DNA from 4 places in the Neobacillus sp. KR4-4 genome. Region 1 is predicted to be linked to each of the others. Evidence: riboswitches for the same ligand, from Rfam matches in the RefSeq annotation. Region 1 holds a riboswitch; each other region holds the start of a gene.

What was found. Region 1 has a riboswitch for S-adenosylmethionine ahead of ACE198_RS20295 (homoserine dehydrogenase). Riboswitches for the same ligand answer to the same signal wherever they lie in the genome.
Region 2: it holds a riboswitch for S-adenosylmethionine, as region 1 does, so the genes downstream of both, ACE198_RS23300 (methionine biosynthesis PLP-dependent protein) here and ACE198_RS20295 (homoserine dehydrogenase) in region 1, are expected to answer to the same signal.
Region 3: it holds a riboswitch for S-adenosylmethionine, as region 1 does, so the genes downstream of both, metK (methionine adenosyltransferase) here and ACE198_RS20295 (homoserine dehydrogenase) in region 1, are expected to answer to the same signal.
Region 4: it holds a riboswitch for S-adenosylmethionine, as region 1 does, so the genes downstream of both, ACE198_RS08270 (O-acetylhomoserine aminocarboxypropyltransferase/cysteine synthase family protein) here and ACE198_RS20295 (homoserine dehydrogenase) in region 1, are expected to answer to the same signal.

Annotation. Positions count from the first base shown of each region.
Region 1 is NZ_JBHHJU010000023.1:56,997-61,213, reverse strand. It holds gene ACE198_RS20300 (glycosyltransferase) at 1-841, opposite strand, end outside; gene ACE198_RS20295 (homoserine dehydrogenase) at 1,069-2,307, opposite strand; SAM riboswitch class I at 2,386-2,494, opposite strand; gene ACE198_RS20290 (hypothetical protein) at 2,602-2,733, opposite strand; gene ACE198_RS20285 (GNAT family N-acetyltransferase) at 2,782-3,453, opposite strand; gene ACE198_RS20280 (GNAT family N-acetyltransferase) at 3,469-4,131, opposite strand; gene ACE198_RS20275 (carbon-nitrogen hydrolase family protein) at 4,152-4,217, opposite strand, start outside.
Region 2 is NZ_JBHHJU010000030.1:31,607-35,823, reverse strand. It holds gene ACE198_RS23305 (lasso peptide isopeptide bond-forming cyclase) at 1-1,673, opposite strand, end outside; SAM riboswitch class I at 2,062-2,175, shown strand; gene ACE198_RS23300 (methionine biosynthesis PLP-dependent protein) at 2,310-3,422, shown strand; gene metC (cystathionine beta-lyase) at 3,422-4,217, shown strand, end outside.
Region 3 is NZ_JBHHJU010000025.1:29,272-33,488, reverse strand. It holds gene asnB (asparagine synthase (glutamine-hydrolyzing)) at 1-735, opposite strand, end outside; gene ACE198_RS21100 (hypothetical protein) at 959-1,132, opposite strand; gene metK (methionine adenosyltransferase) at 1,159-2,358, opposite strand; SAM riboswitch class I at 2,563-2,702, opposite strand; gene pckA (phosphoenolpyruvate carboxykinase (ATP)) at 2,951-4,217, shown strand, end outside.
Region 4 is NZ_JBHHJU010000006.1:32,961-37,177, forward strand. It holds gene ACE198_RS08265 (methionine ABC transporter ATP-binding protein) at 1-121, opposite strand, end outside; SAM riboswitch class I at 291-400, opposite strand; gene ACE198_RS08270 (O-acetylhomoserine aminocarboxypropyltransferase/cysteine synthase family protein) at 519-1,835, opposite strand; SAM riboswitch class I at 1,905-2,016, opposite strand; gene ACE198_RS08275 (hypothetical protein) at 2,100-2,459, opposite strand; gene ACE198_RS08280 (thioredoxin family protein) at 2,675-2,983, opposite strand; gene ACE198_RS08285 (toprim domain-containing protein) at 2,991-3,347, opposite strand; gene ACE198_RS08290 (YusG family protein) at 3,490-3,729, opposite strand; gene gcvH (glycine cleavage system protein GcvH) at 3,837-4,217, opposite strand, start outside.

The DNA.
Region 1 (4,217 bases):
AATGATAGGGAGGCTTATAGCCTTTTAGCTTTTCTTCCGTTTGGTCAGTTGAAGCATCATCTATAAAAATAACTTCCATTTTTGAAGGATTGAACGTTTGATATTCTAGTGAGAAAAGAGTCAGGAGATTTAGTGGATATTTATTTAGGGAAGGAATAATTATACTTACTTCAATATCTTGGCTATTATTTACTGGGATTTCTTTAGTAAGTTTCTCTTTGGTGCTTGTGTCCTTGTTATTTGAGGACTTTTTGGTTTTTGGATTTACTTTCTGTGGTTCTTGTTTATTTACAGTTGGAATTGGCCAAACACCATATAGCCCTTTTTCGTTTCCTGTAAGCTTTTTATTCATAAAATTATTAAGATTTTGTTCTGTCCTGCAATGATCCCACAGTCTGATTTCGTTAATATCACCATTAAAGAACAGACCTGGCAGTCCGCCAATCATCCCAGATGGGTAGACAAAGTCTTTAGGGCTTCTATCACCTTTTTTTACAAACTTCCCATTAATAAATAGCTGCGGCTCTCTTTCATCATAGACAACCGCAATGTGAATTAGATCATTAATACTGGCTTCATGGACTAACACCGCATATATATTCTCATTCGTATGTTCATAAATCGTTATTCCATTTAGTCCAATTGAAACACTAACTCCCGCATCATTATCGGTCATCCCTTGTCCTGGCCCAATCACATAATTCGTTCCTGTACCATCCACTGACTTTTCCCGAGATTGCTTATCGATATGATGAACATTTTCGGGTAATACCCAAAACTCATAGGTAAATGTATTTTTCAGATTCGTTAATAAACGACCATTTAGGCTATTCCATAACATGACGCACCTCTTCAATTTACTTTTATAAGTAACTAGTCCATTTGGGTTTTGCTTTTACACAATATGTATACCATATGATTTTGACTAGACTTATCCCCATTTATAGGTTGCTTTGTATATATTTTTTTGCTATTTGTCGATTCCCTCCAATTAGGAGCATAGAAATTCACAAAAAAAAGAGCTTATGCGCTCTTTTTACGGAATAATTGCTTATGATTTCATTCAAACTATATGGCGGCTAATGATACTTCTTTATCATTGCTTTCTATTTCATACTCCCCTAAAATTTGAAAGCAACATTTTATGTTCTGTTCACTCATTAACTGTTTAATTAACTCCGTATTTGTCCGGATAATTGCTGTCTCCTCATTAGTTTGAGTAATCCATGTGATCAATGGGTTTTTAAAATCCTTTGTGAGACCTTGAATTATCCATAATTCGTCTGCATGCTCTTTTTTATCTCCTAAATGAAATGCTGGCGTCTTTGTGAAATACTTATTTATCCGCTTATTTTGACAGACATAAACTAAATCTTCGATTGCTGCACTTGCTGTTGGAAACATGCCGGCACCTGGTCCTTGTAATGTAATACTACCAACAAGATCCGTGTAAACATTAACGGCATTTTCTACCCCTTCAATAGAATAAAAAGGATGAGACTTTCCAACAAGGACTGGTCTAACAGCGGCCTTAATTTGATCACCTTTCTTACTTATACTTGCAATAAGTTTAAACCTAAGTCCAAGTCTTTCAGCTGCCTCGATTAATTCACTTGTAATTGAAGTAATCCCTTCTCGTTCTACATCCTCCCAATTTGGTTCCTCACCAAATGCAATTCTGCTTAGAATCATTGTTTTATAAAAAGCATCAAAGCCTTCGACATCATTGGTTGGGTCTGCTTCAGCAAACCCCTTTGCTTGTGCTAAACTTAGAGCGTCAGCAAAGGACTGCTTCTTCTCACGCATTTCCGTTAAGATGAAATTCGATGTTCCATTTAGTATGCCTTGCACGTGATGAACACGGTTTACGTTTAATAGCTGCCTTAAGGTTTGAATAACAGGTATACCACCCGCAACTGTCGCTTCGTAACCTACTGAAACATTATGATGCTTTGCTAACTCGAGCAGGTCATTCCCGTGGTGTGCAAACATTTCTTTATTAGCTGTAATTATGTGACATCCTTTTTGAATCGCTTGTTTTAAAAATGTAAAAGTGGGTTCTTTATTGACGATTGCTTCGACAATAACATCAAGTTGAGGTAGACTTAAAATTTCATTGAAATCTGCAGTGACTAATACATCTTCATTAATATTTCTCTTTTTATGCTTATTTCTAATTAGTACAGCTGCGACTTCGACCCTTTTTCCTAATACTCCCTCAAGTTCTTCTGCATGGGATTGAATCGTTCTATAAACACCTTCCCCGACTGTTCCGAAACCTAGAATCGCTACTTTTATCACAGACATATTGATCCACCCTTCATTTATAATAGACATGGCTAAATAGAAAAAAACCCTCTTCATAAGAAGAGGGTTAGTTTCCTCCTCTTATCTGTCAGGCAAATAACCTGCAGGAATTAGCACCTTTTCAAGATTTACCTTGATGGTTGCCGGGCTTCATCGGGCCTAGTCCCTCCGCCGCTCTGGATAAGAGTTTTATGTAATTGTTTGATTAAATTTCCAAGTTATAAAGAGAATTCTAGTTGAATCCTTTGTAGATGTCAATATTATTTGAAATTTCTTTTTTTTACAAGGCTGCGTTTAAAACTTGTCTGTTGATTTCCGTTCCAGGCACTGCGCTTTCCGCGGGCGTGACGGGGAGCCTCCTCGTCGCTTTGCTCCTGCGGGGTCTCCCCTGCCCCGTACTCCCGCAGGAGTCTTCGTGCCTTCCAACTCCAATCAACAGAGTGAAAAAATCAACATTACCCTTAACACAGCCTTCTACAAAGGTAACAGGGGTACTTCTCCCTTGTCTCCCAGATGGTCTATCATTTCTAACCATTCCTTCGGTTTGTTTGAAAGTATGGAGTAATAGGTTGTTAGGAAATCCTTTACAAGATTAGTTGGGAGAGATTTAAGCTCATCGTCTAATGGCATGAAACATAAATCTAGCCCAGTTACGGCTTCCCCATTATTTTCCCAGGATGGATGAACATATGAGAAATCTAACCGCTTGTAACCCAAATGGGAAAGCACTTCACGTCGCACATAAGGGTCCATAACCTTTACGCCGCCAAATTCGTGATGTTCAACTCTGTAAGGATCGTATATTTCTGCAAACATTCCGTAAAGCTCTTTTCCATTTTTATTTGCTAATTGTTGTAAATCCTTTAACCGGTTTTGAGCTAAAAATCGACCAAGGCTTAGGCCAGGTTTACCTATAATCGTAAAATCTGTCATGGCAATATTCCAATCAGGATAATAACGGTATTCAGTTGCACCTAAGACTTTATCGCCATCGACTGCCACGAATACCCGAATACTCGGATCTTCTAATGGCTCTTTCCATAGCTCATATGCCAGGACTTCTTCTGGCGGGAAAATTTCTCCCATTAAGTTATGCAGTTTTCTAAAATTCGGATCATCTATACTTGTGATTCTAATATAATCCATAAATATCCCCCCCAATTATTTAAAAGGATTTTTCCATTCCATTAATACAGCATTGTTACAGGATTCCTCATCCTCTAGATAGTTTTCAATAATTCCTACCGGGACACGGCCGCAGCGCAGCAAAAATGTAATGACAGGATCCTTTAATTCTCCCGTTATAATTGATGCTAAATATTGCTCCGGTGTCATGTTATCAGCTACTCTATAAAAACCTGGCATTCTACCCCCGCCTAGTAAGCGCTCTAAACCTCTCTCAATAACAACATGGTACATAGCATGCATCATCAATTTTCCTAGCCCTAGTTTACGGTACCTGGGTCGGACACTGATATCAACGATGTACAAGGTATTCCCCCTTGGATTATGGTTTCGGATGTATCCATGGTCAGTGATTTCTTCCCACGTATGGTTTTTATCGCTGGGATCAAAATCGATAATTAAGGCGGTTAACGAACCGGCTAATTCACCATCAACCTCAATACATAATGCACCTTCTGGAAACAGGTCCACATGATTGGTTAGTTGCTCTTTATTCCACCATAATTCTGATGGAAAAGGAGGTGGGAAGCACTCGGATTGAATCTTGATAAGATCGGCAAAATCCTGTTTGGTATAATTGCGAATGATAACCGGAACAGGCCGCTCTTGGTCAAAAACGTAAAATTCACTTCGATACATACTAAACCCACCCCTTCTGTTTACTTTTCCCAGTCTGTGTATAAATCAGTTCTGCGATCACGCCAGGTTGTAACAGATCCTCGTTC
Region 2 (4,217 bases), on a different contig from region 1:
TCAGGTAAATAATTCTCTGTGGAATTTCTGACAAGAGCTCGATCTAAACCATTCTGAACAAATTGTTCCTCTGGTACGGATAAACAAAAACGGACTACTCTTAAATCATTAGTGGGATCCCGTTCCTGTACTGCATAACGTAAAGATAATTTAGCAGATAGTGTATTAGTCGAATTCCAATGAAAAACATCTCCAAAGTGTCTAACTCTTTGTTCGTACACATTTTTTGTGGAGAACCATCCTGTTTGATCAATACCATAGTCTTTAAGTATTTTATAAACGTTCGTTCGGAGTGCAAACACTTTGTTTATTATTTGGGGTTCTGTATTTATTGTCTCTTCTGGAAAGACTCGATCAATAATCGGAAAAGCTATTCTGGTTAACTCAGGAAGCCTTCTTAACCTTGGTCCTCCCGTTTTTTTACTATATTGGTTTAGTTCATGGATAAGACGAATCCACTTCATTTTCTTTAAAAGGCTAGCGTAATATTCTAAGGCAGGTCCCCAAGATATGCTTAAGTTACCTCTCCCTCCAATTAACAATACTCCTATCCCTTCCTCTTGGGCCTTCTCATACATTCCTTTTCTCCAAAATGAATTATGAAAGAATTTATATGGCATCTCTAAAATATCTATAAAGTCATCGATATCAGAATAAGAATTTTTGCCTTCAAAATCTAAATAGTGATCCTTGATTCCACCTACGTAATTTACGGTTGACTGAATTAATGGTCTTTCGTCAGGCATTAAATACTTATGTGTATAATCTATAAAATCCTTGGCTGGGATATAACTGAAAGTATGTATTAGCTTTTCCCTTCCTAAAATTTTTTTAGCAAAGCTAACAACCGAACCAGAATCTAACCCTCCACTCAATTGTGATCCAACCCCAAGGTAAGTTCGCAAACATGATTTTACAGCTTTTTGAAATACCTCTTGAAAAGCTTCTATATACTCTCCGTTTGACTTTAGTTTTAGTGGTTCACTCAATGTTAATTTACAATATCTTTTAATATTTATCTTATCTCCAACTATAGTAATGCAATGTGAGGGAGGTAATTGTTCTATTTCTTTATATGGGGTAAGAGATGTATCTACTTCACCTACAGGTCCGGATATGGCCAGAAATTGTGCGAGCCATTGTTCGTTCATTACCTTTTCAATAAAAGGTAATGAACATAAAGGGTGTATGACAGTACAAAATGCAAATTTTTGTCGATTGCGTAAAAAGTATAGGGTTCGAACTCCAGAGAAATCCCTCGCCCCAAAAAGTTTTCGTTTCCTCTCATCCCAAATCATAAATGCAAAATCACCTACTAAATATTTCGGAGACTCTTCTCCCCATTTATGATAAGAAAGTAAGATTAGTTCACTATCAGTAATATCTTTTCTTTTCCTTTTATCAACTTGTAATCTCTCAAACAATTCATCTCGATTATCAATAATCGCATCAGCCGTAATAGCTAGCTTCCTCAGGTGATCATAATAAGGAAGTTTCTCACCTACAGACTCCGGTGTAATCCATTGAGCATGGCAACCAAGGAAGACTTTGTCGCTATGCCAAGTTTGAATATCATCCGCCGGATATTTTTCTAATTCTTTCATCATCCGGTTTCCGTGCTCTAGATTGATTGGTTCATCGTTTAAATGATATATTCCGGCTATAGCGCTCATCTTTACCTCCTGCCATACATTTCAACAGTATTACAATCTTTTAATCAAAATATTAGTTCACTAAATAGAACGTCGATCTCATAGTAAACTAAAAGAAATTTCCTTTAATTAAATTTCCCGAAAGTATGGTATAATTTTATCAACTTTATGTATCTCGACTAATAAATTAACACTACATAATACCTATATTAGTTCTTTATTAAGAACATTTTATAAACTTATCATAAATCCATAAACTAACTCTGTCAACAAGTTTTCTTTTAACTATTTATATATTTTTTCATAAAGAATTTCCTTCTAGTTTCCTCATTAATATGATTTACTTTAAAAACAAATTGACATAACAAGAATTTTGTAGTAAATTTTATAAATAATCTAAATAATTGTTTTCTTATCAAGAGAGGTTGAGGGAAGGGCCCTGTGACACCTCAGCAACCTTCAATGTTTATTCTCATTGAAAAGGTGCTAAGTCCTGCAAATTTATTAATTTGCTAGATAAGAAGAATGACAGTGCGTTGTGCATACAAAAGTCTTCTTCTTATAAGAAGACTTTTTTTATTTATCAAAAAGCTTTATTACTCAATCGCGTTAATGTGAAAAATTATATTCATTTTTTATTACTAAGGAGTGTCCATCATGTACAAAATCGATACGAAACTTGCCCAAATAGGTAACCGAAGTGAAACAACTACTGGAACGGTTAACCCACCTGTATACTTTTCAACGGCCTTCCGCCATGAGGGTATTGGCCAATCAACTGGCTTTGACTATACGCGAACAGGAAATCCAACACGCCAGCTCCTTGAGAAAACAATTGCTGATTTAGAGAATGCGGATCAAGGATATGCATGCAGTTCTGGTATGGCTGCCATTCAACTGATCCTTGCATTATTTGAATCTGGTGATGAATGGATTGTCAGTGAAGATTTATATGGAGGTACCTACCGCCTATTAGAACAGGGATATAAAAAATGGGGCTTAACGACTCAATATGTGAATACCTGTTGTCCGGACGAGATTGAAAAGAAAATTACCCCGCAAACAAAAGCTATTTTCTTAGAAACACCAACTAATCCGCTCATGCAGGAATCTGATATTGCGGCCGTTTCAAAAATTGCAAAGCAGCACGGATTATTATTAATCGTGGATAACACTTTCTATACTCCACTCCTGCAGCAGCCGATTACACTTGGTGCGGATATTGTTATCCACAGTGCAACGAAATACTTAGGTGGACATAATGACGTCCTTGCCGGCCTTGTTGTTGCAACTGGGAAAGAACTTTGTGAAGCATTGGCCTTCCACCATAACGGTGCTGGAGCGGTACTAAGTCCCTTTGATTCTTGGTTATTAATGCGCGGAATGAAAACATTGTCCCTTCGGTTGGAACGACATGAAAAAAATGCAAAAAACATCGTCGAATTTCTTTCGGAGCATGATGCGGTAACAGATGTCCTTTACCCTGGCCGAGGTGGAATGGTTTCCTTTAGGATCAAAGACGAAACTTGGGTTAATCCATTTTTACAAGGTTTAAAGCTTATTAGTTTTGCGGAAAGTTTAGGTGGGACAGAAAGCTTTATTACCTATCCGGCAACACAAACACATGCGGATATTCCAGAAGAAGTTCGAATTCAAGCAGGCGTTTGTAATCGGTTATTACGTTTTTCTGTAGGACTTGAGGATTCACAGGACATAATAGAAGATTTAGAAAAAGCATTTATCCATGTTCAAGAAGGAGTGATTGCCTAATGTCACACGATCAATATACCTTTGAAACCAGACTCCTTCATAATAAGCACAAAATTGATCCAGTAACTGGAGCGGTTAGTGTACCGATCCAACATGCATCAACCTTCCACCAATCGGACTTCGATCAGTTTGGCAAGTATGATTATGGCCGCAGTTTAAATCCGACAAGAGAAGCACTTGAAGATGTGATTGCAGAACTCGAAGGTGGAATTAAAGGATTTGCCTTTTCATCTGGGATGGCGGCCATTTCAACAGCATTCCTCTTGCTTTCTGCAGGTGATCATATTGTTATCACAGAGGATGTGTATGGTGGGACATTTCGGATGGTCACGCAAGTTCTCACCCGACTCGGAATTGACCATACCTTTGTTGATATGACAAATTTAGAGGAAGTAAAAGAAGCTATTCAGCCGAATACAAAAGCGTTTTATGTAGAAACACCATCAAATCCATTAATGAAAGTAACTGACATACGAGCAATAAGCAACCTTGCAAAGGAGACGGGTGCATTAACATTCGTTGATAACACGTTCCTTACCCCTTCACATCAAAAACCATTAGAGCTAGGTGCCGATGTTGTCCTGCACAGCGCGACGAAATTTTTATCTGGCCATAGTGATGTTGTTGCTGGCCTTGCCGTCGTCAATGACGCAGACCTGGCGAAAAGATTAGGCTTTTTACAGAATGGATTTGGGGCCATCTTAGGCGTTCAAGATGCATGGCTAGTATTAAGAGGAATCAAGACACTGCACGTACGCTTGGAACAATCTCAAAATTCAGCTATCAGACTAGCAG
Region 3 (4,217 bases), on a different contig from region 1:
GAGGACATCTTTAATTTCTTTTATAAAATCAGGCTCCGCTTTTTGAACCGGTTTAAAATGTGCCTTCCAATATCTTTTAATTTCCATTGGTGAGCCAATTTTTTTTGTAAAATAATGACCTGGTTCTAACTTCTTAATTCCATCAGATAAAGTGTTTGGTTCAGGAACAAATTGATAGGTTAAATAATGCTGCAAAGAATCATAATTGAGCACATCATTTTCAAGACCCAACAAAATACTCTTTTTCTCAGACGCAAAAAATGTTCGGTCACCATCTTCAAAATAAAAGAACGGTTTAATTCCAAAAGGATCGCGTGCCCCATAAAGACTTTGCTCTTGTTTATCCCAGATAACGAAAGAGAACATTCCACGCAGTTTTTCAACGGCCTTTTCCTTTAAATGGCTGTAAAGAGCAATAATAACCTCCGTATCAGAACTTGTTGCAAACGTTAAACCCTCAGCTAATAGTTCTTCACGCAGCTCAACATAGTTATAAACTTCACCGTTAAAGATAATCCAGTAGCGTTCATTTTCATAGGTTAACGGTTGATGACCGCTCTCAATATCAATGATACTTAAACGTCGGAATCCAAATTGAATATGATCATCATAATAAAAACCATCATCATCTGGACCACGATGAGTGATAATATCGTTCATATTTTTAAATTGTTGTTTTTGTACTTCACTATAGTTTTGTGTTGTATCGTGTACACAACCTATAAAGCCACACATTATGTACCTCACCTCTTCTAAATATCCCTAAATAAAGGATTTAATCCAAAAAACATACTCTCTAATACTACCACTTTTTTTTGAAAAAATGCACTGTGAACAATAGGTAAATTTACTATCCCCATTTTTCACTTCTTTTGACCTGTATAAACATTTCATTTTAGGCAAATACCGATTAAATGTACAGGTAATTAGACGTACAAATAAAAACGGGAGTTACATGTCATATGTAACCCCCCTCTTTATATTTTGCTGTGTTAAACTTGTCTGTTGATTTCCGTTCCAGGCACTTCGCTTTCCGCGGGCGAGCCGTGGAGCCTCCTCGTCGCTTTGCTCCTGCGGGGTCTCCCCTGCCTCGTACTCCCGCAGGAGTCTTCGTGCCTTCCACTCCAATCAATATTAACCTATAACACAGCCTTCTATTTAAATATTTGCTTGCGCTCGTAATGCCTCTACTTTATCCGTACGCTCCCAAGGCAGGTCAACATCTGTCCGGCCAAAGTGACCATAGGCTGCTGTTTGTTTGTAGATTGGACGACGTAGGTCCAGCATGTTGATGATTCCAGCAGGACGTAGGTCAAAGTTTTCACTCACTAGGTTCACTAGAATATCTTCGTTTACTTTACCAGTACCAAACGTATCCACAGCGATGGAAACCGGTCGTGCTACACCAATCGCATAGGCCAGTTGAACTTCACATTTTTCAGCAAGACCAGCAGCGACGATGTTTTTAGCAACATAACGTGCGGCATATGCAGCGGAACGGTCCACTTTTGTCGGATCCTTACCTGAGAAAGCACCGCCGCCATGACGAGCATATCCGCCATACGTATCAACTATAATTTTACGGCCGGTTAAGCCTGCATCCCCTTGTGGTCCGCCAATGACGAAACGGCCAGTTGGATTAATAAAATACTTTGTCTTCTCATCGATAAGTTCTTTCGGTACAACAGGGTTGATGACATATTCTTTTAAGTTACGTTGTATCTGCTCTAACGTTACTTCTGGGTTATGTTGAGTAGAAATAACAATGGTATCAATCCGTACCGGCTTATCATTCTCATCATATTCCACCGTTACCTGGGTTTTTCCGTCTGGTCGAAGGTATTCAAGAACATTGTCTTTCCGCACTTCTGTTAATTTACGAGCAAGCTTGTGTGCAAGTGAGATGGGAAGCGGCATAAGCTCTTTCGTTTCATTACATGCAAAACCAAACATTAACCCTTGATCCCCTGCTCCAATTGCTTCAATTTGCTCATCAGACATTTGGCCTTCACGAGCCTCCAATGCTTGGTCAACACCCATTGCAATGTCTGGAGACTGTTCATCAATAGATGTTAAAACGGCACATGTCTCGGAGTCAAATCCATATTTCGCACGATCATATCCTATCCCTTTAATCGTTTCACGAACGATTTTTGGAATATCCACATATGTAGATGTTGTGATTTCCCCTGCAACTAACACTAATCCAGTTGTTACTGAAGTTTCAGCCGCAACACGAGCATTAGCATCCTTTGCTAAAATAGCATCTAAAATGGAATCAGAAATTTGGTCACAGATTTTATCTGGATGACCCTCAGTAACTGATTCAGAAGTGAACAAACGCGCGTTTCTTGACATCTGAATTCCTCCTTTATTATGAGATCACGAGGATTTTTTTCGAAGGTTACAGGTATACTTCTTAAACCTCGAGAATTTGATACGGTACTCATTCCCTTAGTATGTAATAAACAAAGGATTTTTATTAGAGACTCATTTCATAAAAGGACTTATAAAAAAACAAAAAACCTTACCATAGAGGAAAGGTTGTTTTCGGGCCTTTCGCTCTTATCGTTCAAGGCATTAGCCTTGCGTCAGATTAGCACCTTCGCATTTGAAAAGGACCTTTTAATGTGGTTCATCTTTTCATACTGCAGGTTGCTGGGTTTCATTGGGCCTGTCCCTCCACCAGCTCAGGATAAGAGAGTATCCGTTCAACTTAGAATAATATCATACTGGGTAACAATGTCAATGTATTTTTTAGAAATATCTTCCTCATAAAATGGGAAAAATACGGTGTAAGTCATGAACCTTTTATAAAAATTTTTTATATCTTCATTTAAAGTTTTAAAATATATAAATTCAGATTAATAGGATACATTAATTCAACTAATGTGTTATACTTTTTGTATTATTAACAACATAAAACCTAGACAAAGGAAGGTCTCATTAAATGAATTCTGTTGATACTCCTAATGAATTAAATCAATTGTTGAATGAAAGTCATGTTCATGTACAATTATCTGTTCCACAGTTAGTTGAAAAAGTCTTAACCCGTCATGAAGGGGGACTAACTTCAACTGGGGCAATTAGTGTCGCTACTGGTAAATATACTGGCCGATCTCCACAAGATAAATTCATTGTTGTAGAAGATTCAACGAAAAATAAAATTGAATGGGGCACGACCAATCAACCAATATCAGAGCAGGTTTTCACAAAGCTTTATCAAAAGGTCATTAATTATTTACAACAGAAAGATGAAATCTTTGTTTTTAAAGGCTTTGCTGGTGCAGATAAAAAATCGCGTTTACCTATCAGGGTTATCAATGAATTAGCATGGCAAAATTTATTTGTACACCAGTTATTTATTCGCCCGACAGAAGAAGAGCTCCTTGAACATGATGCTGGTTTCACTGTTATTTCTGTCCCTAATTTCAAGGCAAATCCGGCAATTGATGGTACAAATTCGGAGGCCTTTATTATTGTATCATTTGAGAAAAGAATTGTTCTAATCGGTGGAACAGAATATGCAGGCGAAATGAAGAAATCTATTTTCTCAGTCATGAACTATCTGCTTCCGGAAAATAATATTTTTTCCATGCATTGTTCTGCCAATGTTGGTCTTGAAGGCGATGTTGCATTATTTTTCGGCTTATCTGGTACTGGAAAAACCACTTTATCCGCGGATCCAAATCGTCGATTAATTGGTGATGATGAGCACGGCTGGTCATCTAACGGTGTCTTCAATATCGAGGGAGGCTGCTATGCAAAATGTATTAATCTTTCTCGTGAGAAAGAGCCGCAAATTTTTGATGCGATCCGCTTTGGAACGGTATTAGAAAATGTTACCTTGAATCAAGAATCCAGAATCCCTGATTATGATGATGGCACATTAACAGAAAATACACGTGCTGCTTATCCAATTCATGCGATTGATAATATTGTTCAACCAAGTATTGCTGGACATCCAAACACTATCATTTTCTTGACGGCTGACGCTTTTGGTGTATTGCCTCCTATTTCAAAACTCACTAAGGAACAAGCAATGTATCATTTTTTAAGTGGTTATACTTCAAAACTAGCTGGAACAGAGCGTGGAATTACCTCACCACAAGCTACCTTCTCTACCTGCTTTGGTGCACCATTCCTGCCGCTGCCTGCAACTCGATACGCCGAAATGTTAGGTGAAAAGATTCTTGAGCACAATGCGAATGTATTTC
Region 4 (4,217 bases), on a different contig from region 1:
CACTGTATCCAATTACCCCGAAAATTTCACCATCTTGAATTTCTAGGTTTACATCATCAACGGCTCTAAGCTGACCCTGCTTGGAGGGAAAAATTTTCTGAACACTTTTTATAGAAATCATTGTATCACCTGCTTTTTATCCAATTTACCTTAAAATTCTGAAAGATTTTTTTTGTAATATACCGTTTAATCTAATATAGGGTTTGACTTTTTTTACGAAAAGATTCTATGTTATCAAAATAAAAAGCCTTTCTGCGCAGGCAGAAAGGCATCATAAATAATAATCCTTTCTCCCATCTTCCAAAGCAAACGCTTTGTGTGAATTGGCACCATTTCAATAATAAATATTGACGGTTGCCGGGCTTCATCGGGCACATCCCTCCACCTCTCTTGATAAGAGTATCAATTCCTATATTTAATTCAAACGTGAATTTGTTTAAGTAACTATATTACAAAAGTATCGTATCACGGATAAAAAGGGGTGTCAATGAAATAGTTTCTTATTCAATAAAATAAGTTTAGGCATTAATGTTTAATGAAGTTAAACCAGTTGCCGAAACAATAGCCGACTCTAGGTCTTCAATCAGATCTTCTACATTCTCGATCCCGATGGATAGGCGAATTAAATCCTCTGTTACACCTGCAGCGATCAGGCCTTGGGCATCTAATTGCTGGTGAGTGGTGCTGGCCGGATGAATAATTAAACTTTTTGCATCACCAACATTGGCCACATGTGCCCAAAGTGTGATGGAATCAATTAATTTAGCCCCTGCTTCTTTTCCGCCTTTAATTCCGAATACCACCATCGAACCGGCACCTTTTGGTAGATACTTTTTAGCTAGTTCATAATCAGGATGGGATGGATGACCAGGATAGGAAACCCATTCTACGGCAGGATGGTTAGTTAAGTAATCGACGACTTCTTTAGTATTTGCGACATGCTCCTTCATCCGGACATGCAGAGTTTCAAGTCCAAGGACAAACTGGAAGGAATTTTGCGGACTTAATGCCGGCCCTAGATCACGAAGCAATTGGACACGTGCTTTGATAATATAAGCCACCGCGCCTAAGGCTTCTGCATAAACCAAATCATGGTAGCTTGCATCTGGTGTTGTAAAGCCTGGGAATCTTGGAGAATTCCAATCGAATTTACCGCCATCAACAATAATTCCGCCCGTTGTCGTTCCGTTCCCTAATAACCACTTAGTAGCGGAATGAATGACAATATCTGCTCCATGTTCAATTGGGCGGCAAAGGTATGGAGTGGCAAAAGTATTGTCAACGATTAGTGGTACACCTGCTTCATGGGCAATTTCAGCCACTTTTTCAATATCGAGGATGCGCAGGCTTGGATTACCAATTGTTTCCGCAAAGACTGCTTTTGTTTTGGCAGTGATCGCTTGGCGGAAGTTTTCTGGATTTTCTGGATCTACAAATTTCACGTTAATTCCATATTTCGGAAGGGTCACTGCAAATAAATTATAGGTGCCTCCATAGAGATTGGAAGCCGAAACAATTTCATCGCCAGCCTCAGCAATATTTAAAATGGCAAGAGTAATGGCGGCCATTCCGCTCGCCACTGCTAAGGCACCAACACCGCCTTCTAATAAAGCGACTCTTTCTTCAAATACAGTGGTCGTTGGGTTGTGTATTCGTGTGTATATGTATCCAGATTCTGCTAAGCTAAATAAGTTTGCAGCATGCTCAGTATTCTTAAATTGATATGCATTGTTTTGGTAAATCGGAACAGCGCGGGCCCCTGTTACCGGATCTGGAGTTAAGCCGCCATGGACACTTAATGTTTCAAAACGATATTTCTTTTGATTTTCACTCATCTTGCTTCCTCCTTTTTTTGATAACTCACCATACAAAAACCCCTGCTTCAGAGAAGAGGGGCTTCACACTTCTCATCTTCCAGAGCTGATTGCTCTGCTGGATTTAGCACCGTGTTATTATGTGTAGTAAACCGGTTGCTGGGCATCAAAGGGCCAATCCCTCCGCCGCTCTCGATAAGAATGTATTGATGAAATTGTAATAATTAGCTAAATATTCTATATTATAATGTTATCTAAATTTTAATTCCGAGTCAATAGGTTTGATTAAAAATTTGTAATTTTCGCGATATGTTCCTGCGTTTTAGTTAAATAGAAGATAGACTCTAGTAATAAGGTTGTGCGGATAGGAGCAGAAATACTTAATTGACCGTTTCGTTCAAGAGTCCGCAACCTTTCCTCCCCTGTAAGCAGCTGTCTCATCGCATAAAGATCCCCACGAATCTCAGGTATTGTTTGAGTCTCTTTGCTATCATGGAGGATGAAGATTTCCCTATCCTTCATGAAGATTTGATAGGTATTTTGTTCACAAATTAAATTCACTCTTGTATGGATATGCTCAAGTAATGGCAGTAAATGCCCTTGCTGCTTGATTGCTAATTGAAAGGTTTTCAATACCTCTATCATCTTCCATCACTCCGGTCTATGCTCTTATATTTACTATACAAGACATAGGCCAGAAATCCTCTTTAAATTGGTCGACAATTATCTACTTAGCAGGGCAGTGGCGAGAGAATTTCCTGAGAAATATGTCGGATATCGGAATTTTCATGGTTTTTCAACGAGGTTTGTCCGTAAGGTTGGGATTCATAAAAAAAACAGATGCACATGTACATCTGCTCTTATAATATCTGTTGTTTTATTTTATCAAGTAAAAAAGGTACGGAGTGGAAGGCGTAGAGTGTTTCTTTTACTTCTCCAGCCTCGACCAATAACAAGCAAGGAACACTTTCAATTTCATATTCCCTAGCAAGGTCTGGATAGAAGTTTAGGTTCATTTTACCCATATCTACCTTTACTAGTTCCTCGATGACCTGGAGCATTTTTGAAGCTACCTGACAGGTCCCGCACATTGGTGTATAGAAATACACTAATCCAGTTGCCTTCCCTTCAATAAAGGAAGATAATTCTATTCGATTCCATTCGTTCATTTATCGTTTAACCCATTTCTAAAAATTCAGTATGCACATCAATATTTGCACCTAATAGTACGGTGGCTAAGTGGTGAACTGGTGCGGTCGCTACCTCACGATACATTCGGTCGATATATAAATGTTCGGCTTGGGGTAACTCGCGTTTTAATTGCTTGCGAAGTTTCTCACCGGAGAAGTCAGCATCGACAAGAATATAGACATCCTTATCTTCAAGGAAATCAATCAATTCATCTAATTTTGTAATACTGATGGTCCCATTTGTACAAATGATTTCAACTGGTTCCTTCACGATTTTTTTTACCTTATTTTTATCCGACTTTCCTTCGACAATAAGAACTTTGTCAACATACGAATCATTCATCATCCATCACCTGTATTAGAAGTTGTTTTATGTTAACATATTCTAAAATATTGATTACGTGTGCCTTCTTCTGACTATGTTAACCATATCATTATTGTCTTTTGAAAAAATAGGCTTGTGACTATAGACCCAAGTTACTCAGCTAGCACCAGCCGCCCTCATCACAATCAGTATACTTAGCATCCGACCCTTCAGTTGTCGTCAGGTGTTGATAAATCTTCTGCTGTTCCACTTCAAAATGATGCTCTAATTCCACCTGCATGTGATCTGTCAATTTCATTTTTCCAATTGGCGTATTATCAAGAAACAATTCCATTTCTCCATTTTTCATTTTGCCAATAACCCGATCGGTTACGTCTATCCTTTGCTGCTTTAATGCCACGCTCCCACCCTCTTCAATATATTTATTATAGGTTTCCCAAAAATAGTAGAAGAAAAAGTGGGAATTTAAGAGAAAAAGCACCTTGACAAGGTGCCTTTTCCTATTTTTTAGTCTTCTTTGATCATTTCTTCATATTGTTCAGCAGTCATAAGCTTATCAAGTTCGCTGCTGTCAGATAGTTCAATCACAATCATCCATGCCTTTTCGTATGGTGATTCGTTAACAAATTCAGGGCTGTCGCTTAAATCTTCATTCACTTCCACGACTTTACCGCTGACAGGTGCATAAAGCTCAGATACAGTTTTTACAGACTCTACGCTACCAAATGGTTCGTCGGCAGTTACTTCATCGCCCACTTCTGGAAGCTCAACAAAAACGATATCTCCTAGTTCATGCTGTGCAAACGCAGTAATCCCGACACGAACTTTTTCTCCTTCAACCTTAACCCATTCATGTTCCTCTGAATAACGTAATTCTTTTGGTGTACT